2 regions of the Yinghuangia sp. YIM S10712 genome follow, and region 1 is predicted to be linked to the other one. Evidence: riboswitches for the same ligand, from Rfam matches in the RefSeq annotation. Region 1 holds a riboswitch; the other holds the start of a gene.

The links. A riboswitch is a leader RNA that binds a small molecule or an ion and turns the genes downstream of it on or off. The one in region 1 is predicted to bind glycine.
Region 2: linked by a shared signal. The riboswitch ahead of gcvT (glycine cleavage system aminomethyltransferase GcvT) and the one ahead of gcvP (aminomethyl-transferring glycine dehydrogenase) in region 1 are both predicted to bind glycine.

The regions. Positions count from the first base shown of each region.
Region 1 is NZ_JBPKBI010000004.1:76,281-87,275, reverse strand. It holds gene ACRX5W_RS12420 (DNA polymerase IV) at 1-2,001, shown strand, start outside; gene ACRX5W_RS12415 (ATP-binding protein) at 2,505-5,747, shown strand; gene ACRX5W_RS12410 (ABC transporter permease) at 5,779-6,639, opposite strand; gene ACRX5W_RS12405 (ATP-binding cassette domain-containing protein) at 6,636-7,664, opposite strand; gene ACRX5W_RS12400 (NADPH-dependent FMN reductase) at 7,776-8,363, opposite strand; glycine riboswitch at 8,562-8,655, shown strand; glycine riboswitch at 8,658-8,772, shown strand; gene gcvP (aminomethyl-transferring glycine dehydrogenase) at 9,093-10,995, shown strand, end outside.
Region 2 is NZ_JBPKBI010000005.1:194,999-205,993, forward strand. It holds gene tgmC (ATP-grasp peptide maturase system methyltransferase) at 1-503, shown strand, start outside; gene ACRX5W_RS14390 (hypothetical protein) at 623-1,549, opposite strand; gene mnmA (tRNA 2-thiouridine(34) synthase MnmA) at 2,021-3,226, opposite strand; gene ACRX5W_RS14400 (cysteine desulfurase family protein) at 3,554-4,741, opposite strand; gene ACRX5W_RS14405 (DUF885 family protein) at 4,911-6,422, shown strand; gene ACRX5W_RS14410 (enhanced serine sensitivity protein SseB C-terminal domain-containing protein) at 6,506-7,204, opposite strand; gene ACRX5W_RS14415 (enhanced serine sensitivity protein SseB C-terminal domain-containing protein) at 7,274-7,990, opposite strand; gene ACRX5W_RS14420 (OsmC family protein) at 8,100-8,528, opposite strand; glycine riboswitch at 8,645-8,755, shown strand; gene gcvT (glycine cleavage system aminomethyltransferase GcvT) at 9,083-10,210, shown strand; gene gcvH (glycine cleavage system protein GcvH) at 10,298-10,681, shown strand; gene glyA (serine hydroxymethyltransferase) at 10,708-10,995, shown strand, end outside.

The DNA of each region.
Region 1 (10,995 bases):
CGACCCACCCCGGCCATCCTCCACCTCGACATGGACGCGTTCTACGCGTCGGTCGAGCAGGCCGCCAAGCCGAGTCTTCGCGGAAAGCCGGTCATCGTCGGGGGCATCGGGCCGCGCGGCGTCGTGGCCACTGCGTCGTACGAGGCGCGCAGGTTCGGGGTGCGGTCGGCGATGTCGACGGGCGAGGCCCGGCGGCGGTGCCCCAACGCGGCGTTCCTGATTCCGCGCTTCTCGGCCTACCGCGAGGTCAGCGAGCTGGTCATGACGCTGCTGGGCGAGCTGTCGCCGCTTGTGGAACCGCTCAGCCTGGACGAGGCATTCGTCGATTTGGAGGCAGGTCCCTTCGGCGATGCCCTGGATCCGGCCAAAGCCACCCGTTTGGCGGTACGCCTGCGCGCCGACATCCACGCCGCGACGGGCTTGACCGCGTCCGTCGGTGTCGCGTCGTCCAAACTCGTCGCCAAGATCGCGTCCGAGGCCGCGAAGCCCGACGGGTTCGTGGTCGTGGCACCCGGCGAGGAACGCTCGCTCCTCGACCCGCTGCCGGTCCGCGCGCTGTGGGGCGTGGGGCCCGCGACCGCGGAGGCCATGCGCAAGGTGGGCATCGGCACGGTCGCCGACATCGCGGCCGCCGACCTCGACGAACTGATCCGCTTGTTCGGCCAGGCCCACGGCCGCGCGCTGCACGAGCACGCGCGGGGCCTGGACGACCGCCCGGTGGTCGCCGAACGCGATGCCAAGTCGATCTCGGTGGAGGACACCTTCGAAGTCGACCTCGTCGACCGCACACGCATCGCCGCCGAGCTCGACCGCCTCGCGGCACGCTGCGTCGAGCGGCTGCGTGCGGCGGGCCGCACCGGCCGAACCGTGGTCGTCAAGATGCGGCGGTACGACTTCAGCACGCTCACCCGGTCCGAAACCCTCCGCGCACCGACGGACGACCCGGCGGTCGTCCGCGAGACCGCCCAGCGCCTGGCCGCCCAGGTCGACTTCACAGGCGGCCTGCGCCTGCTGGGCGTCGGGGTCGCGTCGCTCGCGGACTTCGCCCAGCAGGATCTGTTCGCAGCGGAGACGGAGGAACCGGACACGGATGCGCCGGAGAGCACGCCGGCGGCGGAAGGGGAGTCCGGCACCGCAACGGCCGTGCCGACGGCGGCCGACGCGAGCCGCGACGCGGTGCCGTTCGACAACCGGGACGATCTTGCTCGTCCGCATTCCGTCCGAGCCGGCGAGACGGCCGTCCCCCGGCTCCACGACCCGACACCCGACGCGGTGGCCGCCACTGGCGACGGCGAGGGCGAGATGATCGGCGGTCGCGGCACGGTCGGGCCCGCGAAGGGTGTGGCTGTCGGCGGGCACGCCGCAACAGGACCCGCCGGGGATGCGGTCGAGGACGGGCACAGCGCCGGACGCGGCGAAACCGCCGTCGGCGGCCGGGATGTGGCGGCGGGCGATAGCGGTGCGCCTGGCGCCGGCGGGGACGAGCGGGACGCCGCTGACCATGCGCACCCCGCACGGACGGCCCGTGCGGCAGGGGCCGTCGCTCCCGAGGGGCCGCCTCCAGCCATGCCCGACGTGTTCTCGGCTGGGCCCCTCGACGTCGGGGGAGCCGGCGACAGTCGGGGCATGGTCGAGCCCGTCGGCGGACAGGGAGTGCCCGGCCCGGACAGCGCGAGGGACGCCGGGGGGCCGGACGATCCGGAGGTCGGAGCGTACGGACGTGTTCCGGTGTTTCATCCCGGGCGCTCAGCGGGCCATCCCTGGCGTCCCGGCCAGGACGTCGTGCACGAGGAGCACGGGCCGGGTTGGGTGCAGGGGAGCGGGGTGGGCCGGGTGACCGTGCGCTTCGAGACGCCCGGCTCGGCCCCCGGACGCATCCGCACCTTCGCGGTCGACGACCCGGCCCTGCGTGCATCGGAGCCGCTGCCGCTCGCCCCGGTCGCAGCCAGGCGGGCGGGTGAGAGAACGGCAGGGGCGTCGGAGGACGACGAGCGCGGTTGAGCGCGTGCGGGGTGCGGATGCGAGCGGCCGTGTCCAGGCCGGGACGCCCGAGGCGTACCTCGTCGGTGAGTTGCGCTTGTGCGGGTTCCGGGCGTGCCGCGCGGTGTGATCGTACGACCGGCCGAGATCGTCACGACGTGATGCATGCGCCCGCGTACTCCCGGACCCGAACCGACCCCGTTTGGTCGCCGCGCGCTCATGGACGGCGCCGCGGGCTGGGCCGGGCCGACCGCGCAGGCGGCCGACACGACGCCCGCCGCGACCAGGCACCACGCCGACGACAGCGCCGTCGCGCGGATGCCGTGGGAGCGCGGCCGAGCCGCGGGGCCGCGCTGCCGGGGCTCGCGGCGTCCGGTTGCCGGCTGTTCGCCGCCGCGCCCGCCCGCTTCTTCCGCGTCCCGGCCGGACGGTCCCGGCCCCCGGTGAAAGCCGTGTGCGGGATGTCAGTGCGTCTGCATAGGCTGCACTGCCGTTCCCGTCGACTCGGAGAGATCCGCGCTCACATGAAGCCATCACACGCGCGCCTCATCGGGCGTGCGCACGCGAGCGGGTTGTTGCGGGCTCACGTCGAGCGGGCCGTCGAGAGCCACGGTGGTCTGGTGCTCGTGACAGGTGAGGCCGGGATCGGGAAGACCGCGCTGGTGACCGGGGCTGCCGAGGAGGCCCGGCAGCGCGGGGCTTTGGTGCTGGGCGGGTCGTGTTGGGACTCCGACAACGCGCCCGGCTATTGGCCGTGGGTGCAGGTCGTCCGGGCGCTTCGGCGGGCGCTGGGGGCGACGGAGTGGGAGGCCGCCGCGCGCGAGGCCGGCGGGAGCCTTGCGGGGCTGCTCGGCGAGACGCCGGGGGCCGACGGGGGCGACGAGCATCGCGGCGAGGTCTTCCGGGTGTACGACGCGGTCACCACGCTCCTGGTCGGTGCGTCGCAGGACCGGCCGGTCGTCGTGGTGCTCGATGACCTGCACTGGTCCGACACCGCGTCCCTGCGCCTGCTCGAGTTCGCCGCCCAACACGCCTGGTTCGAACGCCTGCTGATCATGTGCACCTACCGCGACGCCGAGGCCGAGTCGCCGGGGCATCCGCTGCGTTCGCTGATTCTGCCCCTCGTTGCGAAGGCCACCACGGTCACGTTGACGGGGTTGGCGCGCGACGAGGTGGGCGCGCTCGTGGAGCGTACGGCGGGCCGCGTCCCGGATCCGCACGTGGTCGACGAGGTCCACCGGCGTACCGGTGGCAACCCCTTCTTCGTGGAGCAGACCGCCCGCCTGTGGGCGAGCGGCGGCGACGTCGCCGCGGTCGCGCCGGGAGTGCGGGAGGCGGTGCGCCGCCGGCTCTCGCAACTGCCCGATCCCGTGGTCGAACTGCTCACCACCGCAGCCGTGCTGGGCCGTTCCTTCGACCGGCGGACGCTGGCCGCGGCCGACGGCGCGCCGGCCCCGCACGTCGACCGTCTGCTCGAACAGGCGGTCGCCGCAAGGCTCGTGGTCGTGCTCGGCGCAGGCCGCTTCGAGTTCGCCCACGACCTGGTACGCGAGACGCTGTACGACGCCCTCGACGAGGACGACGCCCGCCGCAGGCACGCCGATGTCGTGCGCGCGTTGACCGCCGCCCCCGGCCTGGGCGGCCGGTCGGTCCCCGCCGATCTGGCCCGGCACGCCTACCTCGCCGGCCCGGAGCTGCCCCCCGAACGGGCCGTCGACCTGTTGGACGACGCGGCCAAGGACGCCGAAGGCCGTCTCGCGTTCGACGAGGCGATCGGGCACATGCGGCGGGCGAGCGAGGTCGCGGAGCTGATCGACGACGTGCCCCGGCGCATTCTCGTCCACCTCGGGTTCGGCGGATCGCTGCGGCGCAGCGGCGATCCGGCGGGCTGGGAGTATTTCGAACGCGCACTCGAAGCCGCCCGCGAGCACGGTGACCCGGAGCTGTTCGCCCGGGTCGCCCTCACGGTGTACCGCGACGGCAGCATCCCGCGCCGGGCCGAGGTCGCCGCCGTCGTGCATGAAGCCCATCGCCGCCTCATCGGCCACGACCGGAGCGTCGGCGAAGCCGGCGAGGGGGTGGCCGTCGACCGCCTGGCGCGCGAACTCGGCGTCCGGCTGGCCGTCGTGGCCCGGCGCGGCGCCGACGACGACGCGCTCGGGTTCAGCCTGTGGGCGACGCACGACACCATCTGGGGGCCCGGCACGGCAGCCGAACGCCTGCCGCTCACCGACGAGATGATCGCCGTCGGGCGCCGCAAGCGCGATGTGGAGATCGAGCTGCACGCGACGTCGATGCGCTGGGTGACGCTGCTCGAAATGGGCGATCCGGCGTACCTCGACCAGTTCCGCACATTCGTGGCCGCCGCCGAGCGCTCCGGGCAGCCGCGGTTCCTGATGTCCGCCTCGATCGATTCCAGCCTCATCGCCTCGCTGTGCGGCCGCTTCGCCGAAGCCGAACGCCATCTCGACGCCGCGGTCGGCCTGTTCGAGGACGACGACGCCCAACACTCGCCCTACCGGCACCTGCCCGCGCACATGCGCTGGACGATCGCGTTCCTGCACGGCCGCCCCGACGAGCTCGACCGGATTCGCGACGAACTCGCCCGCCGTGACCACGACCACCCTCGGCTCCTCGTCGCACTGACCGACGTCGAGCGCGGGAACACCGGCGCAGCCCTGCGCCACCTGCGCAAAGTGCTCGACGAGACAGGCGGCGAGGACCCGTTCGACCGGGTGTACGCGCCGCTGTGGCTGCGGTTCCTGGCCCTCACCGCAGCCGGTTCGGGCGACCCCCAGCTGTGCGAGCGGGCGAGACGCGCCATCGCTCCCTACCGCGACCAGTGGGCCGTGTCGCTGTTCGGCTGCGACATCAGCGGCCCTATGGTCCTGTGGGCGGCCGTGGTCGACGCCGGCCAGGAGCGCTGGGACGACGCGGTGGCCGGCTTCACCGCCGCGGCCGAGAGCGCCGACCGTGTCCGGGCCCGGCCATGGGCGGTGTACGCGCGGTCGCGTCTCGCCCTCGCGCTGGCGGCACGCGGCGGGCCCGGGGACCTCGCGGCGGCACGCGACACGATGGCACGTGCGGAGGCCGACGGACGCGCGATCGGCATGTGCCAGGTCCCCGAATGGGCCGCGCGCGCAAGGGAGTCCATCGCGGCGGCCGAACAACGCGGGGCCGGGCGCACGGCCGCGGCGCCGACCGCCGCGGACACGGGTGCCCCGGCCCGGTTCCGTCTCGACGGACCGGTGTGGGAGCTCGTGTTCGGCGGGGTCACCGCGCACATGCCCGACGCCAAGGGCCTCCGCGACCTGCACTACCTGTTGGGCCGCCCGGGGACCGAGGTGCCTGCCGTACGCCTGCTGGATCCCGCGGGCGGTGACGTGGTGGTCGCGGCCCGGGGACTCGGCGGGGATCCGGTCCTCGACGACGAGGCCAAGGCGCGCTACCGGCAGCGCCTCGCACGACTGGACGAGGAGATCGACCGGGCGACGCAGCTCGGCGACGACGCCCGTGCCGCCGCGTACGACAGCGAACGCGCGGCCTTGCTGGACGAGTTGAGGGCGGCGGCCGGCCTGGGCGGGCGGGCCAGAAGGCTGGGCGACGAGGCCGAGCGCGCGCGCAAGACGGTGACCGCGCGCATCAAGGACACTTTGCGGCGCATGGATGCCGTACACCCGGGGCTTGCGGCGCATCTGCGGGAGAACGTCTCGACGGGCGCGGCGTGTTCGTACCGCGCGGAACGCGGGATCGCCTGGCGCCTGTGAGGCACCGGGCGATCCCGCGCGGCGGTTCGTCCTACTTGCGGTTGTACAGGCGCATCGTCAGCGTCCCGAAGACCGCGACGAAGACCGCCGAGAAGAGCAGCACCCACAGCGTCTCGGACGTGTTCCAGTCACCGCCCATCAGATCGCGCACCGCGCTCACCAGGTGGGTGATCGGGTTGACGTCGACGAACGCCTGCAGCCAACCCGGCATCGTCTCCGGGTCGACGAACACGTTGCTGAGGAAGGTCAGCGGAAACAGCACCATCATGCTGACGCCCATGACCGACTTCTCGCTGCGCAGCAGCAGCCCGAACATGGTCCAGATCCACGAGAACGCGAACGAGAAGACCACCAGCAGTGCGATGCCGGCCAGGACGCCGAGCACGCCGCCGTCCGGACGGAAGCCCAGGATCAGGCCGACCGTCATGATGACCGCGGACGCGAGCACGTACCGCAGCAGGTCGCCCAGGATCATTCCGACCAGGGCCGCGGGCCGCCAGATCGGCAGCGTACGGATGCGGTCGAACACCCCGCGTTCGATGTCGTTGTTGAGCGAAACACCCGTGTACATCGTGATCATCACGATGCTCTGCACCATGATGCCCGGCAGCACGAATTGGAGATATTCGCTGGTCGACCCGGCCAGCGCGCCGCCGAACAGGTAGGTGAACATCAACGTCATCATGATCGGAAACGCGGTGACGTCGAAAAGCTGTTCGGGAACGTGCTTGATCTTCAGCATGGCCCGCCAGCCGAACGTCACCGACGCCGACAGCGGGCCGGGCCGCGGCGGGCGCTCCTTGGAGACGAAGACGGCGGCCAGGTCCTCCACGGCGACCGGCGCGGGGGTGTCGAGGTCGACGTCCTTGTCCTTGGTGACGACCGTGCTCATGCTGCCGACTCCTTCGCGGTCGTGGTGGTGTCACCCGCGGTGGCGCGGGCGGACGGGAGATCCGATTCGGTGAGTGCGAGGAACACCTCGTCGAGGCTGGGCTGGCCCAGCGAGAAGTCGTCCACGGTGATCCCGGCGCGAGCCAGCTCGGCGAGTGCGCGCGCCGCGTCCTCCGCCGCGCCCAGTTCGGTGCCGTGGCTCGGCACCGCCGCGGTGAGCGCGACCGGGTCCGCGCCGACCTGCACCGACGAGCCGAGCACCTTCAGCAGCACGCGCTCGGCGTCCCCGCGCTGCTCGGGGTCGCGCAGACGCAGGTGGATCGCCCCGGCGCCGACCGACGACTTCAACTCGCCGGGGGTGCCCTCGGCGATGACCCTGCCGTGGTCGATGACCGCGATGCGCGAGGCCAGGCGGTCCGCCTCCTCCAGGTACTGCGTGGTGAGCAGGACGGTCGTGCCCTGCGCGACGACGGCCCGCACGATGTCCCACACCTGGTTGCGGCTGCGCGGGTCCAGGCCCGTCGTGGGCTCGTCCAGAAACAGCAGGTCGGGCGTGTTGAGGATGCTCGCCGCGATATCGATGCGCCGGCGCATGCCGCCCGAGTACGTCTTGACCTGGCGGCCGGCTGCCGCGGTCAGGCCGAACGCCTCCAGCAGCTCGGCGGCGCGCTTGCGGGCGAACGTCTTGTGGTGGCCGAGCAGACGGCCGAGCAGAACGAGGTTCTCCGTACCGGTGAGGTCCTCGTCGACCGACGCGTACTGCCCGGTCAGGCTGACCCGGGAACGCACCGCGTCGGGCTCGCGCAGGACGGAGTGGCCGAAGACGTACGCCTCGCCGCCGTCCGGCCGCAGCAGGGTCGCGAGCATCTTCACGGCCGTGGTCTTCCCGGCGCCGTTCGGGCCCAGCACGCCGTAGACGCTGCCGGCGGGCACCTTGAGGTCGATGCCGTCGACGGCTCGGTTGGTGCCGAAGACTTTCACCAGCCCCTGCGTCTCGATCGCCAGGCCGGATGTGTGCGTGGTCATCGTGTGTCCTTTTCGGGGGTCTCGACCGCGTCCTCGCCAGGTATGACTGTCGTCGTGGTCGGTTCTCATCGGTGGTCCGGAATCTCGGTGTCTTTGCCTTGGAGAAGGGGGTCACGCGGCGTAGGGGCGCGCCGCCCGGGCGTCCCGCAGGGCGTGCGCCCACCAGGACAGTTGTTCGAGGAGCGTGTCGACGGCCGGCTCCAATTCGCCGCCCGCTCCCGGCCCGTCGCCGAGCCCGCCGATCTGCCCGTCCAGGCCGGCGGCGAGATCGACGCCGACGGTGTCGCGCATCGTCACGGTGTGCAGTTCGCCGAAGACCTGCCGCAGGTGCTCGACCGCGAGAAGTCCGCGGGTCTTGTAACCGTATGAGACGAAACCGACAGGCTTGGCCCGCCACTCGTCGTACGCGTAGTCGATCGCTTGTTTGAGTGACGCCGGGAAGCTGCGGTTGTACTCCGGGGTGACCACGAGGAACGCCTCGGCCTCCGCGATCCGCCCGGCGAAGTCGGCCATCGCAGGCGTCGCACGCTCGGGGAAGCGGGACGGGAAGTCGAAATCCGCCAGATCGACGGTGACCGGCGCCCAACCCCGCCTCCGGCCCGCGGCGTCCGCGACCCACCGGCCGAGCCTGGCACCGACACGCCCTTCCCTGGTGCTCCCCACGATCACCGCGATCCGCAGCGGCTGCTCTCGGTCCATGCGCGTCGCCTCCCGCCGTTGCCCGCCTCGTACCTCTCACCGGTCAGGCGCGAGACGCACGGGCGCGGCCGCCAGACGCAATCTCGCGGCAGGCCGCGTGCCGCCGCCTCGCGTCTCGCTCCCGGGGGTGGTTCGTACGTCCGGGCGGATCTTGACCCGTCGCCCCGAAAGCCGCACTGGTAGCGTTGGGGCCGCACCGACAGCCACGCGGGAGAGTCCCGGCCGACGAGCCGGGCGCCGAAGGAGCAACCCCTCCCCGGAATCTCTCAGGCACCCGTACCGCGCGGCCATGGGCACTCTGGAAAGCAGTCCCGCGCGACGGCGCGGGGCTCACCGACGGTGAAAGCCTCGGCCCGCGGCTATTTGCGGCGGCGAGCGGGTGAAGCTCTCAGGTACCGATGACAGAGGGGGAGGCCGCAAGGGCCTGTCCGGTGGATCTCTCCGGGCCCGCGCGGCGTGGCGCGCGCGCTTGCGGCGTTGCGGGCGAAAGAGGGCCGTCAGGCCCGGCGAGCGAGTACGACCGAGTACCCGCCTCGGGCCCGCGCCCCGCGATCGCACGCGCCACGCCACGCGGGCCGGTCCGGAGACATCCGTCCAGACAGGCGCCGGGCCACGCGCACCCGCGTGTCCTTCTCCGCGAACCTGGAGGCCTCCACAGTGAGCTCGTCCCCGCCCACTCAGCCCCCGTCCGCCGCGCCCGCGCGCTCCGGTGCCGGCAGCCTCGCCGCTCTGGAGGCCGCGTCGCCGTTCAGCGGCCGGCACATCGGTCCCGACGCCGACCAGCAGGCGAAGATGCTCGCGCACATCGGCTTCGGATCGCTCGACGAGCTGACGGACGCCGCGGTGCCCGGGGCCATCCGCACGCTCGACCGACTCGACCTGCCCGAGGCTGTCGGCGAGGCGGCGGTGCACGGGCTGCTCCGCGGGCTCGCCGCACGCAACACGGTCCTGCGGTCCATGATCGGCCTCGGCTACCACGGCACGCACACGCCGCCCGTCATCCTGCGCAACGTTCTGGAGAACCCGGCCTGGTACACCGCGTACACGCCGTACCAGCCGGAGATCTCCCAGGGACGGCTGGAGGCGCTGCTCAACTTCCAGACGATGGTGTGCGACCTGACCGGACTCCAGGTCGCGGGCGCCTCGCTGCTCGACGAGGGCACCGCGGCCGCCGAGGCGATGACCCTCGCCCGCCGCGCGGGCCGCGCGAAGTCCGACGTCTTCGTCGTCGACGCCAACTGCCTGCCGCAGACCATCGCCGTCGTGCGCACCCGCGCCGAGGCGCTGGGCATCGAGGTGGTCCTCGCCGACATCGCCGACGGCCTGCCCGACGGTGAGTTCTTCGGCGTGCTGGCGCAGTACCCCGGTGCCGACGGGCACGTGCGCGACCTCGGCCCGCTCATCGCCGACGCCCACGCGCGCGGGGCCCTCGTCGCGGTCGCCGCCGACCTCCTCGCCCTCACGCTGCTCCGGTCGCCCGGCGCGATGGACGCCGACATCGCGGTGGGGACGACGCAGCGCTTCGGCGTCCCGATGGGATTCGGCGGCCCGCACGCCGGCTACCTGGCCGTGCGCGAGAAGTTCGCCCGCTCGCTGCCCGGACGCCTGGTCGGGGTCTCCGTCGACGCGGCCGGCGACCAGGCGTACCGCCTCGCGCTCCAGACACGCGAGCAGCACATCCGCCGGGAGAAGGCCACCAGCAACATCTGCACCGCGCAGGTCCTGCTCGCGGTGATGGCCGGGATGTACGCCGTCTACCACGGCCCCGAGGGCCTCACCGCGATCGCCCGGCGCACCCACCGCCTCGCCGTCGTCCTCGCCGCCGGGCTGCGCCACGACGGAGTCGAGGTCGTCCACGGGCGGTTCTTCGACACGGTGCTCGCCCGCGTTCCCGGCCGCGCCGACGAGGTCGTGGCCGCCGCGCGCGCCGAGGGCGTCAACCTGTACCGCGTCGACGCCGACCACGTCTCGGTGAGCTGCGACGAGACCACCACGCGCGACGATCTCGCGGCCGTGTGGCGGGCGTTCTCGCCGAACGGTGCCTTCTCGTGCACCGCTGACGTCGACTGCGGCCACGACCACGTCGCGGCGCTCGACGCCGAGACCCCCGACGCGCTGCCGGCCGACCTCGCCCGCACCGAGGACTTCCTGACCCACCCGGTCTTCCACGCGCACCGCTCCGAGACCGACATGCTGCGCTACCTGCGCCGCCTCGCGGACAAGGACTACGCGCTCGACCGCGGCATGATCCCGCTCGGCTCGTGCACGATGAAGCTCAACGCGACCGCCGAGATGGAGCCCATCACCTGGCCGGAGTTCGCCGACATCCACCCCTTCGCCCCCGCCGACCAGGCGGCCGGCTACCTGGAGCTCATCGGCGGCCTGGAGGACGCGCTGGCCCGCGTCACCGGCTACGACAAGGTCTCGTTGCAGCCCAACGCCGGATCCCAGGGCGAGCTTGCCGGCCTCCTGGCGGTACGCGCCTACCACCGCGCCAACGGCGACACCGCACGCGACGTGTGCCTGATCCCCTCGTCCGCGCACGGAACCAACGCCGCCAGCGCGGTGATGGCCGGGATGCGGGTGGTGGTGGTCGGCACCGGCGAGAACGGCGACGTCGACCTCGACGACC
Region 2 (10,995 bases), on a different contig from region 1:
CTGGGTTGGTCAAGCTCACCATGCGGGAGGACGGTACCGCCCAGGGCCGCATCATCGGGCGGTCATCGTTCATACCGGCTCGGGCAGAGGCTCCCGTCCCGCTGTCCGGCGACCTCACGGCACGCGCCGCGTATGTCGACACCGAGCGGAGGACGGCCCTTTCACCTGCCGTACTTGAACAGTGGATGCCTGCGTTCCTCGCCCAACTCACGGCGCCCGGTGTCCAGTTCGTACGCGCATGCAGCGGCGACGGCCGAGCGACGACTTACCTGTTCGACACCCGCCGGGAATCGTTCGCCGCCCTCTCAGAGGGCGGCGAAGAGTGGATCGTACGCCAGGGTGGACCCGTCGCAATCTGGGACGCAATCGAAGCCGCCGTGACGGCCTGGCACAACGCCGGAGAACCCGACGTCAGCGCGGTTCGGCTGACGGTCACCGCGAAGGCCCACACATATTCGATCGAGGGCGACTCGGCACTGCGGTGGGAACACCGGATCGACTGACATCCCGCGTGGCGAAGAGCCGACCAATCGGCCCGCCGAGCCTCGGGTCCGCCGGTCGAGCTGCCGAAGCTGTGCGTCGTCGCGGTGCGGACAGGGGTTGGGAGTGGGAACAGAAGGGGTCAGGCGGCGAAGGCCTGGCCTACCGTGCGGCCTATTTCGGGGCGCATGAGGTAGAAGTCGGGGTTGTGGGGGGCGGCGCCGTGTTCGAGGGTGTAGCCGCTGCGGAGTTCGGGGCCGCCGTTCTGGCGGGGGCCGGGGAAGAGGCGGGCGAGGACGGGCTCGGCGGCGATGAGGTCGTCGCGGTCGGCGAGGTTGATCCAGCGCTCGACGTACGACGGGGGCTGCGCGGGCTGCGGACGCACCCAGTCGTCGATCACGGTGTCGGGGCCGAGGGGCGAGCCGAGGGTGATCAGCAGCGGGAGCGGGCGGCGGAGGCGGTGGGCGACCTCGTACGCGATGACCGCGCCGAGTGAGTGGCCGATGACGACGCGGGTGTCGAAGCCGATGTCGGCGGCGACGCGGTCGAGGACCCGGGAACGGGTGGTGTCGTCCGTGAGGTAGCGGGTGAGCTGTGCGAGTGCCTTGTTGACGAATACGCCCGCCGAACCGGGTCCGTCCGCGGCGAACCATTTGAGGCCCGACAGCCCGCAGGTCGGCGACAGGACGACCGTGCGGCCGGTCTGGTCGGGGCCGCCCTCCAGTCGCGCGATCTCCCGCGCGGCCCGCTGCCGCTCGGGCGGTGCGGAACTGCGCGCGGCGGCCCGGTCGAGCCATTCGCGGCCTATGCGGTCGGCCATCTCCTGGCGCAGGCCGTCGGCCTCGGCGGCGTCCGGTTGTGACGGGTGACGGCGCAGCATGTCGCCGTAGAACGCCATCCGGGCGTCGATGCCGCGGCGGGTCTGGCGGTACTTCCACAGTCGGTCGGCGGTCTCCGGGTAGCCGGCGGCTTTGACGCCGCGGGCCAGCCGGGGCAGCCATTCGTCCTCCAGGCTGCGGGCCGACCTGAACTCCTGTGCGATCCCGTGCACCAGCACGATTGCGGCCATCGCTCCCCTCCCAAGCCCCCGAGTCTCGAAGAGTGCACGTGCACGTCGCGAAAGCCCGGACTGCGCGGGGATCGCAGGCCGAAAAGTCGTTTCGCTACCTACTCTTACCCACCCAGTCACCGAAGTTGCCTTCGTGGTAACGGGATATTGCGGCCATGTGAGCGAACACTGACCCCGTGCGCGACACTCGGCCCGGCGAACGCGTTGGGTGACGGGTTGATCACGGAGGGATCAGGCGTCAACTGCCCTGCGAGGGAGGCATCCGAGCCGGTCACCGAACTCGCCTCCGGCGGGCGGAGTATGACGAAGGCTCAGGCCGCGGTGCGAGATGTCGGTCGTGAGTCCGCACAGGTACGGCTCATCGAACGCGGAGCGGGAGAACGGCGGGCCGGTATCGGCACGCCGCGAGGCGGTGTCCGTCGGTCCGAATTGCCGGCCTGCGGGCTGAACTCCCCGTCCCCCGGGCGGTTTTCAGACGGTCGCGGCGCGGGTGGTCGCGTCGATCGTGGCGGAGCCGACGACGCGTGATCCCTCGTACAGGACGACGGCCTGGCCCCGCGCGACGCCCCGGATCGGGGCGCGCAGGCGCACGGTGACGCGGTCGCCGTCGAACTCGGCGACGGCCGGGTACTCGTCGCCGTGGGCACGGACCTGGGCGGTGCACTCCAGCGTCCCGGTCGGCGGCCGTCCGCACCAGCGGGCGCGGATGCCGGTCAGGGCGCCGACGTCGAGCGCGTCGGCCGGGCCGACCGTGACGGTGTTGTCGACCGGCGAGATGTCGAGGACGTAGCGCGGCTTGCCGTCCGCCGCCGGGCGGCCGATGCGCAGGCCCTTGCGCTGCCCGACGGTGTAGGCGTAGGCGCCGTCGTGCTCGCCGAGCTTGGTGCCGTCGGTGTCGACGATGTCGCCGGGCGTACGGCCGAGCCGCGTGGCGAGGAACGCCTGCGTGTCGCCGTCGGCGATGAAGCAGATGTCGTGGCTGTCGGGCTTGCGGGCGACGGCCAGGCCGCGGCGCTCGGCCTCGTCACGCACCGCGTCCTTGGTGTCGGTGCCGAGCGGGAACAACGCGTGCGCGAGCTGGTCGGAGTCGAGGACTCCGAGAACGTACGACTGGTCCTTCGCGTGGTCCGAAGAGCGGTGCAGCTCACGGCCGTCGGGGCCGTCGACGAGCACGGCGTAGTGGCCGGTGCAGACCGCGTCGAAGCCGAGGGCGAGCGCGCGGTCGAGCAGGGCGGCGAACTTGATCTTCTCGTTGCAGCGCAGACACGGGTTCGGTGTGCGCCCGGCCTCGTACTCGGCGAAGAAGTCCTCGATGACGTCCTCGCGGAACCGCTCGGCCAGGTCCCACACATAAAACGGGATGCCGATGACGTCGGCGGCCCGGCGGGCGTCGCGCGCGTCCTCCAGCGTGCAGCAGCCGCGGGCACCGGTCCGGAACGACTTCGGGTTCTCCGAGAGGGCCAGGTGCACGCCGGTCACGTCGTGCCCCGCCTCGTGCGCGCGGGCCGCCGCGACGGCGGAGTCGACACCGCCGGACATCGCGGCGAGCACGCGCAGGGGCCGCGCGGCGGAGTCGGCGGGCCGGGCGGGACGGGGGGCGGCGGTCTCGCCCGGCTCGGGCAGCGCGGGGATGAGCTCGCACGCGTCCGGGGTCGGGGAGATGGCGGGGTCAGTCATAACCCGTCCAGGGTACGGGCTTCGGACCGGCTCTTTCGCGTGGGTTTTCGATGCCGCGGCAGGCGCCGGGCCCGCCCGGCGGGCCACGGGCCGCGGGAGCACCGGTCAGGGCGATGGGGGCGACGGCGGGGCCGCGGGTGCGTGGTGCCCGAGGACTCCCGCACCGGCGTCGCCGCGGGCGAGCCGCCGGGTGCGTGGTCGTCCCGGTGCCGAACACGACCCCCGATCGCGGCCGTCGGCTGCGTGAGGCGCCGTCCGACCACCGGACCAGGCCTCGACTCGCGCCCATCGGGCGATGCGCCGTCGAACGTCACCGACGGCGCCGCGTCAGCGGCGCTGCGACGTCAGTCCCGCCATGCGGGCCCTGGCCACCACCGGGCCGATCGCCTCGGTCAGCCGGTCGACCTCGGCCATCGTCGACGTGTGGCCCAGGCTGAAGCGCAGCGATCCGCGCGCGCGGGCGGCGTCGGCGCCCATCGCGAGCAGCACGTGGCTGGGCTGGGCGACCCCGGCCGAGCAGGCGGAGCCGGTCGAGCATTCGATGCCGCGGGCGTCCAGCAGGAGCAGGAGCGAGTCGCCTTCGCAGCCCGGGAACGAGAAGTGCGCGTTGGCGGGCAGGCGGTGGGCCGGGTCGAGGCGCGCGTCGCCGTTGAGTTCGGCGTCGGGGACCTCTTCGAGCATGCGCCGGACCAGGGTGTCGCGCAGTTCGCCGACCCGCACCGCGTACTCGGGCTGTTCGCGTACGGCGACTTCCGCGGCGGCGGCGAACGCGGCGATCGAGGGGGTGTCGAGCGTTCCGGAACGCACGTCGCGCTCCTGGCCGCCGCCGTGCAGCAGCGGCACGGGCGTCATGTTGCGGCCCAGCAGCAGCGCGCCGCAGCCGAGCGGGCCGCCGAGCTTGTGCCCGGAGACGGTCATGGCGTCCAGGCCCGAGGCGGCGAAGTCGACCGGGATCTGGCCGACCGCCTGGACCGCGTCGGCGTGCATCGGAACGCCGTACTCGTGGGCGACCTCGACCAGTTCGGCGACCGGCTGGACGGTGCCCACCTCGTTGTTCGCCCACATGACGCTCACCAGGGCGACGCTGTCGGGATCGCGGGCGATCGCGGCACGCAGCACGTCGGGCCGCACGCGGCCGTCGGCGTCGACGTCCAGCCACTCGACGACGGCACCTTCGCCCGCGGTGAGCCATTCGATCGCATCCATGACGGCGTGGTGCTCGACGGGGGACGCGAGAATGCGCCGACGGTTCGGCGCGGCGGCGACGCGCGACCAGTACAGGCCCTTGACCGCGAGGTTGTCGGCCTCGGTGCCGCCTGCGGTGAACACGACTTCGCTCGGCCGAGCGCCGACCGCCTCGGCAAGGATCTCGCGTGACTCTTCGACGACGCGGCGGGCCCGGCGTCCGGAAGCGTGCAGGGACGACGGGTTGCCGAGCACAGTGAGTTGTCCGGTCATGGCCCGGACCGCCTCGGGGCGCATCGGAGTGGTCGCCGCATGATCGAAGTAGGCCATTGCGCTCCGAAGTCTAGTCCCGACGGGGTTACCCAAGTCGGGCAGGCCGGAACGACCGGTTCCGCCTGGCCGCACGACCGTTCGCTCGGGCCGCGTCAACGCATCCCATGCGGATGCATCCGCGAGATATCGCCCCGCGCCGGGCTTGGGCCGCCGTAGCCTCGCGCCCATGGACGCCCGACTTCGAGCCCTCTGTGACCTGTCCGTCGCGCGCGCCCGGGAAGGCGCGGGCCTGCACGAATACGACGGGAGGATCCAAGACCTCTCCCCCGACGGGGTCCGCGCGGGGCTCGCGGCACTCGGCACCGGCTCGGCACCGCTGCGGGACCCCCACGACGAGGCGCACCTCGCCGTCTTCGAGGAGCACGCGCGCATCGTGTACGGCGACCTCGAACTCCACCGCCGTGACCCGCGCATGCACATCAACAACCTCGAACTCGCCTTCTACGACAAGCACTACGCCCCGGCCGAGGAACGCGCCGAAGCTCGTGCCCGGCACCTCGCGCAGTGGCCCGACGCCGTCGACATGGCGCTCGCCTCGCTCGATCGCGTACCCGCGCCCGTCGCCGACGCGCTGCTCCCCGCCGCCCGCGGCCACGCCGCCGCGGTCCGGCCCGAGGACGGCGAGAACGGCACGCGCGGACTCGCCGCGCTGGCCAGGCTCGTCGCGCATCTGGAGGCAGCCGCCCGCGACGGCGACCCCGACCCTGCTCTCGGCGGTCCCGCGCTGACGCGCCTGATGGGGTCGAGCGAGGCGACGGCCGTCGACCTGGGCACGCTCGCCGAGCGAGCGGACGCGGAACGCAACCGGCTGCGCGAGATGCTGGCCGACGCGTGCGAGGCGTATGACGCGAGCCGCGGCGTGGCGGAGATCGTCCCGGAACTGCTGGCCGACCACCCTGGCCCCGAGGGCATCGTGGCCGAGGCGCAGGCGCTGACCGCCGAGGTGATCGCGTTCAGCCGGGAGAAGCGGCTGGCGCCGTACCTCGACGGGGTGTGCGAGGTCGGCCCGGCCCCGGAGTCGATGCGCTGGTCCGTGGCGATGATGTCGTGGAACGCGCCGGGCGAGGCCGAGGCGCCGTCGTGGTACTTCGTGACGCCGCCCGAGCCGGACTGGCCGGCCGACGAGGCCGAGGAATGGCTCACACTCTTCAGCCGTACGACGCTTCCGGCCATCACGGCGCACGAGGTGGCGCCCGGCCACTTCGCACACGGGCGCGCGCTCCGGCGCGCATCGTCGGACGTGCGCCGGGTGCTGCACTCGTCGACGTTCTGCGAGGGCTGGGCGCACTACACCGAGGAACTCCTCGTCGAGGAGGGCTTCCGCGCCGACGATCCGAGGTACGCGATCGGCGTGTGCCTGGAGGCGCTCGTACGCGTGACCCGGCTCGCGTCCGCGATCGGCCTGCACACCGGCACGATGGACGTCGCCGAGTCGACGCGCCGCTTCATGGCCGACGCCCACCTCGCCCGTGCGGGCGCGGCCGGCGAGGCCCGGCGGGGCACCTTCGACCCAAACTACGGCTGCTACACGTGGGGCAAGCTCGCGCTCCTCGACCTGCGCGACGTGGCCAGGAAGGAATGGGGTGACGGCTTCACCCCGGAACGCTTCCACACCGCCCTGCTCGACCTCGGCAGCCCGCCGCTCGGCCTGATCGGCACGGCGATCGAGCGGGGTTGAGGTGTCGCCGCACGGCCGTCGGCTACGGACCGGGGGGACCGTACGGCGGCTGCCCCGCCTGCGGCCCCGCCGGTGGCCGGAACTCACAAAAACGAACGGGTGTTCTCCCGCATCCACTTGGCGATCGGGTTGTACTGGTCGTCCAAGGTGATCGACGACATGGTGATGCCCCGCAGCATCCCGGCCGCCCGCGACATCGCGAACGTCATGCGGTCGACCGTCGCCGGGTCGTTGTCGACCAGCCGCGTCCCGATCACGAGGCGGGGAGCACCGATAGCGGGCTCGACGTACGCGCGGTGCGCCGCGCGCACCACCCCCGACGCCGCGAGCTCGGAACTCAGCGTCGACCAGAACGCCGAGTCGTCCACGAGCGGTTCACCGACGCGCAGCGGGCCGGGCGGCAGTCTGTCGAGGCCACCGACGATGCGCCACAGATCAAGCCACGGAACACCGACACCGCCGCCCTGCCGGTGCGGGTTGAGCCAGATGCCCCAGTGGTCCGGATACAGCGTCCCGGCGATCTCGACGACCGCGTGGACCTCCCAGCCCCGGTCCCAGCGGCTCTCGCGCAACTGCTCCTCGGAGGTGAACGCCGGGGCGTAGCGGGCTCCGTGGACCTCCATGTTGCCGTACTGCGCGTCCGGACTGCCGGGTTCGCCCTGCCACAGGAGCATCCACACGTGGCCTCGGGCGAGAGCCTCCAGCAACCGCTCGTACGCCTCGTAGCCCTGCGGCGCGACCTGCCGCACGGCATGCTCCACCTCATTGGCGGGAAACGCCACAGTCCCCTCCGTCTGCGCTGCGTGACGACGAGCTCATCGTAGAGCCGCGGCGGGGCCGCGGCCGGGGGACTAGAAAGCCCGCTCGTAGAAGGGGCGTACGGCGTCGAGCATCCAGTCGCCGATCGGGTCCTGGGCGAGGTCGATCAGCACCAGGTTGACCGGCCACGGCGATCCCGCCCGGCCGACCGCGCGCTCCAGTGCGGCGATCGTCTCGCGGCGGTCCTGCTCCTGCCAGCGGTCGAGTTCGACACCGATGAACAGGCAGGGCGCGTCGGTTTCGACGACGCCGAGGGCGCGCCGGGCGGTCAGGACCACGGCGGTGGCGGCGAACTCCTCGGCGGCGGCGGCGAGAAGGACGTACGGCTCTTCGTTCGGGGCCGGTTCGGCCAGCGTGACGCGCGCCCCCGCGGAACCCGCGCCCGGAACGCGCGCGAGCTCCAGCACGCCCTGCGGCGGAATCGGAAAGCCCACCTCGCCACCGGGGTTCACGGCCATGCCGATGTACGGCGGCAGCCCGCGCGCGAATTCGCGGACCGGGGCCACGGTGAAGGCCATCGGGCCGGCAATGCGCCGGAACTGCTCCTCGGAGCTGAAGACCGGCACGTAGTGCCCGCCGGCTATCTCCGTCGTGGGCAAGGTGAGTTCGGTGTCCTGCGGGCCTCCCCCGGCCGGCAGCGGCACCCACACCTCGCCCTCCGCGAGCGCGTCGAACAGCTCGGCGGTGCGCGACGTGTCGTGCAGCGCGGCGACGAGGCAGCGCTCAACGTGGTTCGCCGGGAAGGCCACGGCCACCTCCTGATTCGCCGTTGACGCGGGGCGCACCAGCCTAGTGCGGTGCCGGAAGCGGCGGGGACCCGTCTCGGATCCCCGCCGCATCGTGAACGAACTCCCCCTGCTACGAAAGCAGTTCGGCCTCCAGCGTGATCGGCGCGCCGGCCAGCGCCTTGCTCACCGGGCAGTTCGCCTTCGCGTTCTCCGCGGCGACCTGGAAGTCCTCGGCGGAGAGGCCCGGAACACGCGCCCGCACCGACAGGGCGATGCCGGTGATGCCCTCGCCGGGCTGGAAGGTGACGTTCGCCTTCGTCTCGACGGACTCCGGAGGCGTGCCGGCGCCCGCGAGCGCGTGCGAGAGCGCCATCGAGTAGCACGACGAGTGCGCGGCGGCGATCAGCTCCTCGGGGCTGGTCTTGCCGTTCGCGGCTTCGGCCCGCGACGGCCAGGAGACGTCGTACGTCCCCACCCCGGACGAGTCGAGCGACACGGTCCCGGAGCCGCCCATCAGCGGGCCCTTCCAGTTGGTGGTGGCGGTGCGCGTGGTCGCCATGAGTGGGACTCCTTGTTCGCTGGGTGTCTTGTCGCGGCCCACGCTAATCCGGTGCCCGGAGCCGGTGCACGTCGTGGGCGACCGATAGCATGCGCGCACAACTTCACACCGGCTCTCGACCCCACGCGGGAGAGTCCTCGGCAGCGGCGCGCGTGCGTCTGCGGCCGGGGCGCCGAAGGAGCAATTCCTCCCCGGAAACTCTCAGGCCCATGTACCGCGCGGGTGAGGCGACTCTGGAAAGCAGTCCCGTGCCGTTTTGGCGGGGCTCACCCATGGTGCAAGCCGCCGTCGGCGCCCGATCCCCGGGCGGCGATCGCGCGTGAAGCTCTCAGGTCCACGACAGAGGGGGAGGCGACCCGCCCGTCGGCGCGTCCGGCATGCCCCGCATGCCCGCGCCCTACAAGGGAGCCCTCTGTGGACCGCCCGATCCTTTCGTTCCGTCCCGTGTCACAGCCGGTTTCCGGCATGCCCGCACCAGCCCCGAACATAGGGTGCGATCACGGACGAATCCCACCAGATGCCACCGGAATCACCACCCCGCGAGGAGCCCAGCGATGACGTCCACCGCACCGGCCGGCCCGACGCCACAGCGCCGCACCCCCCTCGACGCGGTCCACGACGCCCTCGGCGCCACGATGACCGACTTCGCGGGCTGGCGGATGCCCCTGCGTTACGGCAGCGAGAGCGCCGAACACCGCGCGGTACGCGAGGCCGCGGGGCTGTTCGACCTGACCCACATGGGCGAGATCGCCGTGCGCGGCCCCGAGGCCGCCCGCGCGCTCGACCACGCGCTGGTCGGCTTCGTCTCCAAAATCGGCGTCGGCCGCGCCCGCTACACGATGATCTGTGACGACAACGGCGGCATCCTCGACGACCTGATCGTCTACCGCCTCGCCGAGGACGATTTCCTTGTCGTCGCGAACGCCTCCAACGCGGCCGTCGTCGCCGCGGAACTCCTCGACCGTGCGGGGGACTTCGATGCGGAGGTCACCGACCTCTCGGAGGCCTACGCGCTGCTGGCCGTGCAGGGGCCGCGCGCGGTCGAGATCCTTGCGCCGCTCACCGGCCTCGACCTGGACGCCGTCAAGTACTACGCCGCCGACCGCGCCACCGTCGCGGGCGTCGACGTGCTGCTGGCCCGGACCGGCTACACCGGCGAGGACGGCTTCGAGCTCTTCTGCGCGCCCGGCGACGCCGAGCGGCTGTGGAACGCGCTCACCGAGGCCGGTGCGGGCCACGGCCTGGTCCCGGCCGGGCTGTCGTGCCGCGACACGCTGCGCCTGGAGGCGGGAATGCCGTTGTACGGGCACGAGCTGACGACCGAGGTCACGCCGTACGAGGCGAACCTGGGCCGGGTCGTGCGCCTCGACAAGCCCGAGGACTTCGTCGGGCGCGACGCCCTCGCCGCACGCGAGAAGGAGGGCCCCCGCGCGACTCTGGTCGGCCTGCGCTCGCCGGGACGACGCGTGCCGCGCGCCGGCTACGCGGTCCTCGACCCGGCGTCCGGCGACACCATCGGCACGATCACCTCGGGCGCGCCGTCGCCGACGCTCGGGGCGCCGATCGCCATGGCGTACGTCCCCTCGGGCAGCGCCGCGCCCGGCACGCGCCTCGCGGTCGACATCCGCGGCAGCGCGGAGCCGGTGGACGTCGTCGAGCTGCCGTTCTACCGGCGCGCGTGACCGGCGAACACCTGCCAACAAAAGCCCCAACACGTCACCAAGACCCCTGAGGATCAGGGACCCCGCACAACAGAGGAGAATGGACTCGTGAGCGCACCCCGGAACCTGCTCTTCAGCAAGGACCACGAGTGGCTGACGACGGACACCAGCCCGGCCGTCGTCGGCATCTCGAAGCATGCCGCCGACGCCCTGGGTGACGTGGTCTTCGTCCAGCTTCCCCAGGTCGGCGCGCGCGTCACCGCGGGCGAGCCGTGTGGCGAGCTGGAGTCGACCAAGTCGGTCAGCGACCTGTTTGCCCCCGCGAACGGCGAGGTCGTCGAGGTCAACGCCGCGGTCGTGGACGACCCGAGCCTGGTCAACTCCGACCCGTACGGCGACGGCTGGCTGATCAAGGTGCAACTCGACACCCCCGCCGCCGAGACCGGCGGCCTGATGTCCGAAGCCGAGTACAACGCCTTCACCGGCGCCTGAGCCCCCGATCGAGGAGCTGACCAACCGTGACGATCCTGGACCGTCCGCTGGCCGAGGTGGACCCTGAGGTCGCCGCCGCCGTCGCCGACGAGCTGCACCGCCAGCAGTCGACCCTGGAGATGATCGCCTCCGAGAACTTCGCGCCCGTCGCGGTTCTCGAAGCCCAGGGGTCGGTGCTGACCAACAAGTACGCCGAGGGTTACCCCGGCCGCCGCTACTACGGCGGCTGCGAGTACGTCGACGTGGTCGAGAACCTCGCCATCGAACGCCTCAAGGCCCTCTTCGGCGCGGAGGCCGCGAACGTCCAGCCGCAC